Regions from separate parts of the Clostridium sp. DL-VIII genome, predicted to be linked through region 2. Evidence: riboswitches for the same ligand, from Rfam matches in the RefSeq annotation. Region 2 holds a riboswitch; the other holds the start of a gene.
What was found. A riboswitch is a leader RNA that binds a small molecule or an ion and turns the genes downstream of it on or off. The one in region 2 is predicted to bind cobalamin.
Positions count from the first base shown of each region.

Region 1: it holds a riboswitch for cobalamin, as region 2 does, so the genes downstream of both, cbiQ (cobalt ECF transporter T component CbiQ) here and cbiQ (cobalt ECF transporter T component CbiQ) in region 2, are expected to answer to the same signal.

Region 1 covers NZ_CM001240.1:6,381,925-6,386,695, forward strand. Annotated here, with positions in the region: gene CDLVIII_RS28735 (IS701 family transposase) at 738-1,943, opposite strand; partial or broken gene CDLVIII_RS28740 (ATP-binding cassette domain-containing protein) at 2,059-2,256, opposite strand; gene cbiQ (cobalt ECF transporter T component CbiQ) at 2,269-3,171, opposite strand; cobalamin riboswitch at 3,324-3,523, opposite strand; gene CDLVIII_RS28750 (CobW family GTP-binding protein) at 3,983-4,771, opposite strand, start outside.
Region 2 covers NZ_CM001240.1:4,677,473-4,682,243, reverse strand. Annotated here, with positions in the region: gene CDLVIII_RS21585 (hypothetical protein) at 167-634, shown strand; gene CDLVIII_RS21580 (zinc ABC transporter substrate-binding protein) at 941-1,837, shown strand; cobalamin riboswitch at 1,917-2,108, shown strand; gene cbiQ (cobalt ECF transporter T component CbiQ) at 2,589-3,404, shown strand; gene CDLVIII_RS21570 (energy-coupling factor ABC transporter ATP-binding protein) at 3,472-4,293, shown strand; gene CDLVIII_RS21565 (energy-coupling factor ABC transporter permease) at 4,413-4,771, shown strand, end outside.

The sequences.
Region 1 (4,771 bases), 1.7 Mb from region 2:
TACAACTTTAATATAACATTCCTTATTAAGTACTTAATCCACTAAATAGAAAAATGATATAAGAAAAGGAATAGGACTTGTCAACATCGTATTTCAACACTCTCTCAAGCCTTGAAAATCAATACTTCAATCCTATCCCTCTAATTTTTTTCTATTTAAATTTCAATATAAAAATCAATATTCTCGATTCTTTTTTCTTGTCTCTTTGACCTGATTTAGTCAATCTTTTTTATCACGTAAGCAATCTTTTTTATTATGTCGTCAAAGATTTTTATTGGAGGACAATTTATTGTTCCTGTAAAAAAAAGATTGCATAAAGCAATAAACTGGTAATATGACTCTGAAGGCTTGCGATTACTACTACAAGGGCAGTAGCCAGGAAGGAGCCGTTAAAAAAAGTATGACTATATATAATGAAGGAAAATTGAATAAAAACTAAAAAGAGCCTATAAAATGAACGAAAAAAAGAGCATAAATTCGAATTAAGAAAACCGACCCGAAGGCTTTGTTCTACTCGCTTTTATGCTCTCTATTTTATTCTGTTTTTTTACTGCTCCGCCACGTAGTCAATCTTTTTTATTTCTTGGTTAATCTTTTTTTGACGGGGACATAGATAACAATCGTAATATATTCAATTTCTATAATCCTTATGCTTTTATCAGTGAATAATTTTATTTAAAACTATAAACGAGCGAAATCGCAAACAAATATTTCCAATTGAATAACTAAAAAGATACTTATGCAACATTGAAAAGCTCTAAAATGGTATCAATAGGCTCTCCAGCTTGAGTTTTTTCATAAATGAAAGTTATTTTTTCGGCCTCTAATTGAACTCTAGCATTTTTTAATCCATCACTAAATTTTAAAGTATCTTCGGATACTTCTAATCCATAATAAACATATGTAATCATCATAATAAGCAGATATCTTTTTATACTTTTTTCACTGCGAATTTGATAATCATCTAATCCTAGTTTTTTCTTAGATTCTCTAAAGAAAATTTCGATCGGCCACCTATGTTTGTAGTGGTTTAGCAATTCCAATAATGACATATTAGAATCAGGACTTATAAAAGCTCTTAAACAGCCATCTTTAAAAAGAGCTTCTTTAGGCCAACTTAGAATTATTAAGGCTTCTTTTAAATCATTTAACTTTCCTTTATAGGAATATACATAATACTCTGAGTTGCCAACTTTAACTAGGTCGACATCCTCTTTAGTTAGTGTTTTCCCGAAAGCGTTAAGCTTAATACCAAGTCTTTCATGATTAGTAGGATAAATTACTCTGTTAGTACGTAATCCACCTACATATTTGAAACCAGCTTTTTTAGAAGCATTAAAAATCTTTTTACAACTATACCAGCTATCACACAAAACATATCCTTCATTTTTTGGAGATGGTAAGGAATTTATAAGCTCAATAGCCATTTGAATTTTACTCTTAATCTTTTTGTCGTAAATAGATATTGAGTATGGCATAACAACATCATCACAAATAAGCATAACAGTTACTAATTGATGTCCGTAAACAGTTTTATGTTTTAAATGAGAATTGTGAAAACTACACTTTTCAATAGGTTTTACTGCCTTTGACGAGGGCACAGTCCTTTCCGAGATAGTATCATCTATAGCGACATAGATTGGTTTTCCAGTTGCTTTAGAAATTTCCCAAATCTTTTTTATAACCAAATTACGGAGTGCTCTTTCAACAAAGTCTTTATTCCAAGGACTTTTAGATAAGAATTTTCCTACATTCGTCCTATGCCTGAAAGGCATAAGGTCGGCTACGTCAGTAACTTTACCTACAAATCCTTTTTTTATCATAGCACTCATAATAAGAGCTATAATATGAAGCTGCGGCTTAGTAAAATAAATTGCAAATCTTGATTCTTTTAAGAATTTGATTATAGATGATGAATTTGTTATAATTGAGCCTATGAACATTTATGTTATCTCCTTGTTATTTTTTGTGTGAGAACTTAATTATAACAAATGATTTTATAAATGTTCTATTTTTTATTATTGGTAAGTTATTGGATGTAAAAACGCTCGTTTATAGTCTATAAATAATTTTCCCATGTTCTGGTATAAGTACCCCATCTATATTCAAGAAAAAAGTTGATTTTCCTGAGCCATTGGACCCAATAACAGCAATCTTCTCACCTTCATATATATCCACACATACTCCATCTAATGCAGACTTTCCATTTCCATAAGTATATTGGAGATCTTCAATTTTTAATATTAATTTTCTCATAATAGTTCCTTTCTATCTTGTAAAGCTCCAAAGCAAAATTAAAAAAAACAAGAATACTGCTGCGATAATAATTTGTATTGTTTCTACATTTTTATCTTCCTCTAAAAATACAAGATCTCCATCATAACATCTAGCTTCCATAGCATCATAATAAGCGTTTGCTTTCTTAAGTGAAATAATAAGCATATTACTTGCTATACTTCCAAATGTATAACAAGAAGTTTTAAAATCACAATAACCTTGACGTGACTTTGCAGAATTTTTCATTTTAGTAGAGACATCCATTAAAATAAATATATAACGATAAATTAGACTCATCAATTCTACAATAATCTTTGGTACACATGCCTTGCGTAACACATAAATAATCTCAGAAGTTGGCGTTGACAATGTCATCATTTGTAGAGCACTAATAGCTGCAAAAATTTTCAAAATCAAAAATATCATCTTCTTAAGTTGCATAGTTGAAGTAAAAACATAGCAAAATCCAAGAGATACGTTATACTGCCCTATAGGCTGCTTGAAAAAATCAATAGCAATAGTAACAGTGCTGAGTAAAATAAAAGTAATCGGAATTGCCAGTATTGACAAATATTCAATTGCTGGAATCTTTCCTTTTATAACTGTCAGATAAGCCATCACAATTATCACTGCAGCAGATACATATGGATTGTCCAATACAATACAAAGAATCAGTGTCAAGATTGATAGATATACTTTAAATGCAGCATTCCACTGCCTGTTTTTTGAAACATAAGCATAAAAGTCAATTGAATATCCCTCTCCATGCTTATGACCTATTTTATGTTTATTATGATGTATGCCATCACTATGAATATGCTCACTTAGATATTTCCATATAAAGAAAAAAACAATCATTAAAAAAATAGCACATAAAATAACAATTTCCTCCATATCACATCTCCTTTAAATTTTTATATGGTTTTTCTACAAAAAAAAGTCCTTTTAACTAAAGTGTTAAAAAGACATAATAACAAAACATACTTACTAATATAAAAACAGTAAATAAATCTTTCATCAAAACGCCCCCTCTATCACTCGTAGAGTTAATGGTGCAAAATATAGGCAGGTCTTCTGACTTAAGAATCATCATTTAAGTACGTCTTCCCTAATTAAAAGTGACATAATGTACTTAAATTCCTCTAATACAGCTACGGGATAGTTCAGGAATCTTACCTGATTCCCTTTTAATTAATCAATTTAAAATATAATAAAATTTGATTAAACCTATATTTTATTATTAAATTTTATTTCTCATATCAATATATACAATAGCATTATTAATTCGGAAAAGCAATTAGTATATTTTCAAAATATATTTATATTTTGCAAAAGTAAATCACTAACTTTAATATCGTATTTAGAATATAATGCTTGATAGTTGAAATATATGAAATAAAATGTGTAATATATATTAAGATTTATTACAAGAATAATCTATGTAAGTATTATTCTTGTAATTCTATATATAGTTAGATATAATTTATTTATACGCAAATGAAAGATTCTACTAATAAAATATTTTTTTCAATAGTAATTTATGCAATTTAAAATTCATATTTTAGTTAATTCTTCTTGTTTTCACTTTAATTAAATTCATATTACTACTTGTACTTAAAAATTTAATCTATTTCCTTGACACCATTCTCATAGAATATAAAAAGTTCTTTTTATTATTAAAAAAGAGAATTAGAGATAAGTTTATCTAAAAAGAGAATAACTTTTCTAATTTATCATTATTCAACTTTCTTCCTATTACACAAATCTTGCCTGTATAATCAGGATTACCATAACGAATTTCGTATTCTTCTGAAACCAAGTCAAAATTAATCCACTTTCCATCAATATCTTGAACAATTCCTTTTGCTCGTAAAACTTCTCCATATTCTTTCGATTGTGTTAATTTCTTTAATATATTATCCAATTCACTACGCTTGTATTTCTTAGGCGTCTCTATACCCCATGTTACAAACACATCATCTGCGTTATGGTGCTCATGATGATGGTGACAATGACATTCATGAATTTCATTATTATCTTCTTCATTATGATGACAGTGGCATTTATTAGATTTATCACTATGTTCATGCTTCTCATGATGATTACAATGACAACTATGATTATTTAAATTTTCCTTATTAAGAAATTCTTTTTCAAAAGAATTTCTGCCTTCAATTGCACTTAAGACTTGTTTTCCACTTAATTCATCCCATGGAGTAGTAATAATATTGGCTTTATTATTATGCTTCTTTATTTCTTTAACACATATATTTAGTTCCTCATCTGATAATTTCTGCGAGCGGCTTAAAATAATAGTTCTTGCATTTTCAATTTGATTATTAAAAAATTCTCCAAAATTATCCATATATGTTTTATACTTAATCGAATCCACTACTGTTGCAAAACTATTTAATGAAATATTATCATGCTCTTTTATATTTGCAACTGCTTCTATTACATCAGATAACTTTCCTACCCCAGATGGCTCTATTAT
Region 2 (4,771 bases):
ATGTAATTTTTGTCCATTAATGTTTTCAAAGCACTTAGTAAGAGCTTACCAGAAAACATAATGGGCTTTTATTATAAATGAACCAATTAACTGCGGAATGAATAAGATAGTATGTAAGATGTTTACTAAAGACTATAAAGAGATTATCATGAAGCAGGTGTTTTTAATGACAAGTGTATTTAATCAAATTATGTTAAATATACAAAAAGGATATTATAGATATATTGGTTCTGGTTCCTGCAGGAATGTATTTGATTTAGGTAATGGTTATGTAATTAAAATAGCAAAAAATAAAGCTGGTATTGAACAAAATAAAAATGAGTACAAAATTTCGTGTTGTGACAAATCGGATTTATTTGCAAAGGTCATACAAGTATCAGAGGATTTTAGCTATTTAATAATGGAAAAAGCAAAGCGAGTAAATAATATTTTAGATATATGTAATTATTTTAAAGTTTCGAATAAAAATGAACTAAGAAACTTAGATAAAATGCAAAATATACGAAAAAGTTATGATTTGCTGCTAGGTGACTTCGAGCGAAAAAATAATTGGGGAATAATAAAAGGAAAACCTGTTATTATTGATTATGGTTTTACAAGTGAAGTTAGATCAAAATATTATCATTCTAAGTAAATATAAAGCAGGATATTATAATTTATATCCTGCTAAAATTTATAAAATAAGCATATAAAAGCAGTCCATTTTCTTTCAAATCTATATGCATTTTAATTTTTTTATATCACATTTGTATTTCACATCAGGAATATCATCACTTCATTTTGCAATTTTGTAGAATATATAAAACTACATCTCTAAAATTCTGAAAAAGCAAGAAGTAAATAGGTTATGTTTAATTGGTATTGACATATTTGCCTTGGAATAGTAATTTTATTAAATGTAAAATGCAAATGCAAATCATATGCATGTGGAGGTGCAAGTGTGAAAAAGAAAATTATTTCAGGAGTTTTAGCTAGCTTAATTGGTATTACATTAATAGGATGTGGAGCTGATACAAAAACTACAGCGCAAAAGGCAGAAGACGGTAAGTTAAGTATTGTGGTTTCTATATATCCCCTAAAGGAATTTGCAGAAGAGATTGCAGGAGACAAAGTGGATATTACGTGTTTAGTTCCAGATAATGTAGAGCCGCATGATTATGAGCCTAAAACTAAGGATTTTGAGGAATTAACTAAAGGAAAGGCCTTTATTTATAATGGCTTAGGCATGGAGACGTGGGTGGATAAAGTCAATGATACTATTAAGGATAAAGATATACTTATTGTAGATTCAAGTGAAGGAGTACAAGCTAGGAAAGAAGATAATGCTATTGATCCTCACAGTTGGCTTAGTTTAAAGAATGCAGAAATACAATCTGAAAATATAAAAAATACTTTAGTTAAATTAGATGAAAAGAATAAAGATTATTACGAAGAAAATTATAATAAATTTAAAGGCGAATTAGAGGATTTATATAATGAATATCAACCTAAATTTGATAAATTAAGTAAAAAAGATTTTGTAACAGGACATGCTGCCTTTGGATATCTATGCAGAGATTTTGGATTAACTCAGAAATCAGTAGAAAATTTATTTGCTGAAGGGGAACCCACTCCTAAACAATTGGAGGATTTGGTTAATTTCTGCAGAGAAAATAATATAAGTACTGTTTTTTCTGAGGAACTTGCTAGCCCAAAAGTTTCAGAAACTTTGGCTAATGAGGTTGGAGCTGTTGTTGTGCCAATATTGACGTTAGAATCAAAAGAAGATGACAAGGATTATATAGAAGCTATGAGATATAATTTAGATCAAATATATCAATGCTTAGAAAAAGAATAAAATCTATATAATAAAAAACTTTCATTGGTTACCATAAACAATTTATGATATAATATAAAAACATAGTTGAGAAAGTAAAATTTAATAAGAAAATATAGGTTTGATTAAAATAAATTTTAGTTGATTAAAAGGGAATTAGGTGAGAATCCTAAACTATCCCGTAGCTGTATTGGAGGAGTTTGAATACATATTATGTCACTTAGAAATAGGGAAGGCGTATTCGAATGATAATTCTTAAGTCAGAAGACCTGCCTATATTTGGCACCGTAAGGCACATGGAAAATATAATGGTATATTGCCTTGTTATTTTTTTATGTGACTAAACTCTACGAGTGATAGGGGGAGCGTTTTAATAACAGTTTATTTGTGCATTTTATATGAGTGAACAGGTTTTATTATGTCTTTTTAACCCTTTTGTTAGAAGGACTTTTTATTTTGCATAAAATTCAGATATGCAACATATGAACCAGACTTATAACGTATACTTTTTTATAAGTTAAGGTAATAACAAAAGCGGTGACAATCTTAATGAGTTAAGAGTTATAAGTTATGAGTTAAGAAAGAAAAGCCTATACGCTTTTCAAAAAGTATATTTGGGAAATCTTTCTAAAGAGAGATTTCATCCTTAACTTGTTACTTATAATTATATATGGTTTCTTTATTAGTTCACTCAATCTAAAAATTACAAGTAATAAATCAAGTTCTTGATTTGTTTATCTGTATAATGACCAAAATACAAGGGAGATGTGAGATGGGAAAGACTATCAATAACCATAAAATTGGACATAAACATGGAGAAGGATATTCAATTGATTTTTATGCTTATGCTTCAAAAATTAGAAAGTGGAACGCTGTATTTAAAGTATATCTATCAATTTTAACACTAATTCTTTGCATTGCATTTGATAATCCATATGTATCTATTGCAGTAATAATTACAATGGCATATGTTACAGTTATTAAAGGTGAGATCCCATTAACTGAATACTTGCCAATACTGGCAATTCCAATTACTTTTATTTTACTTAGTACTTTTACTATTGCCATTGATTTTTCAAAACAGCCAATAGGACAGTATAACTTATATCTTGGATTTGGTTATGTATTTACTTCAATTATTCAGCTTAAGAAAATGACATTTTTAATTTTAAAAATTTTTGCAGCTATTAGTGCTCTACAGATGATGACATTATCAACTCCAACTTTTGAGATTATTTCTGTGCTTAGAAACGCGCATGTGCCAAAGATTATTGTGGAATTGATGAGCCTTATTTATCGCTACATATTTATTTTAATGGACGTCTCCGCTAAAATGAAAAATTCTGCAAAGTCGCGCCAAGGTTATTGTGATTTTAGAACTTCTTGCTATACCTTTGGAAGTATAGCAAGTAACATGCTTATTATTTCACTTAAGAAAGCAAATGCTTATTATGATGCTATGGAAGCTAGATGTTATGATGGAGAACTTGTATTTTTAGAAGAAGATAAAAAAATAGAAATAATACAAATTGTTTTTGCAATATTATTTATAATTTTTTTGATTTTGCTTTGGAGCTTTACAAGATAAAAAACATTCCAAAATAGCAAGTGCATTTGCTGGTTATTTATTTTCATACGCTTAGAAAGGAAAAATCATGAAGAAGTTAATACTAAAAATTGAAGATTTATATTATACCTATGGAAATGGAAAATCTGCCGTAGATGGAGTAAGTGTGGATATTTATGAGGGTGACAAAATTGCTGTCATTGGCTCAAACGGTTCGGGAAAGTCTACCTTTTTCTTAAACGTAGATGGTGTACTTACACCTGAGCAGGGGAAAATTATTTACAGGGATATGGTTATTAATAAAAAAAATTTAAATGAACTTAGAAAGAATATAGGAATTGTATTTCAAGATGCTGACAATCAAATTATCGCATCTACAGTTAAGGCTGAAGTTGGCTTTGGACCTATGAATTTAAAACTTCCAAAAGAAGAAGTATTAAAACGAGTTGATGAAGCTCTGGAATATATGAATATTTGTAATTTAAAAGATCGCCCGCCTCATTATTTAAGTGGCGGTGAAAAGAAACGTGTTAGTATTGCTGATATTATTGCAATGAAATCAGAAATTGTAATTTTTGATGAACCAACAGCGGCTTTGGATCCATTAAATGCAATGATGTTAGAAGAAGTCTTGCTAAAGCTTGGAGCTGAAGGAAAGACAATGCTTATTTCTACACATGATGTGGATTTTGCATATAGATGGGCTGAAAGAGTCCTAGTGTTTAGTGAAGGAAAAATTATTGCAGATGGATCACCACTTGAGATATTTCAAAATATGGGAATTTTAAAAGCGGCAAATTTAAAACAGCCAACCCTAATTGAGGTTTATGAATCTCTTGTAGAAAAACAGATTTTAAAAGATATAAAAGCCTATCCTAAAAGCATACAGGAATTTAAAGACATACTATGAGAATATGGATTATAAATAAAATTTTTAAGATGGAGTTCTATACTTCAGCTGAATTTATATGATTTTATTATTTAGCTTTTGGTTATATAAATATCAGAAGCTTTTGGAGGGGGAGAAAAATGAATAAAAAAGAAAAGAGAATTGTTGCTTTAGCAGCAGCATTTGCTTTAGTGTTTGGAGTGGCTCCAGCAGCTAATGCCATGCACATTATGGAAGGATATCTTCCACCACAATTTTGCATTATATGGGGTGTTGTATGTGTTCCATTTTTAGTGACCGGCTATTTATCAATTAAGAAAACAGTGTCTGAGCATCGTAGATCAATCACAATTTTGGCCATGGCTGGAGCATTTGTATTTGTACTTTCATCTTTAAAGATTCCATCAGTAACAGGAAGCTGCTCACATATGACTGGTACTGGACTTGGTGCAATATTGTTTGGACCAGCCGCAGTTAGTATTTTAGGAATCATTGTACT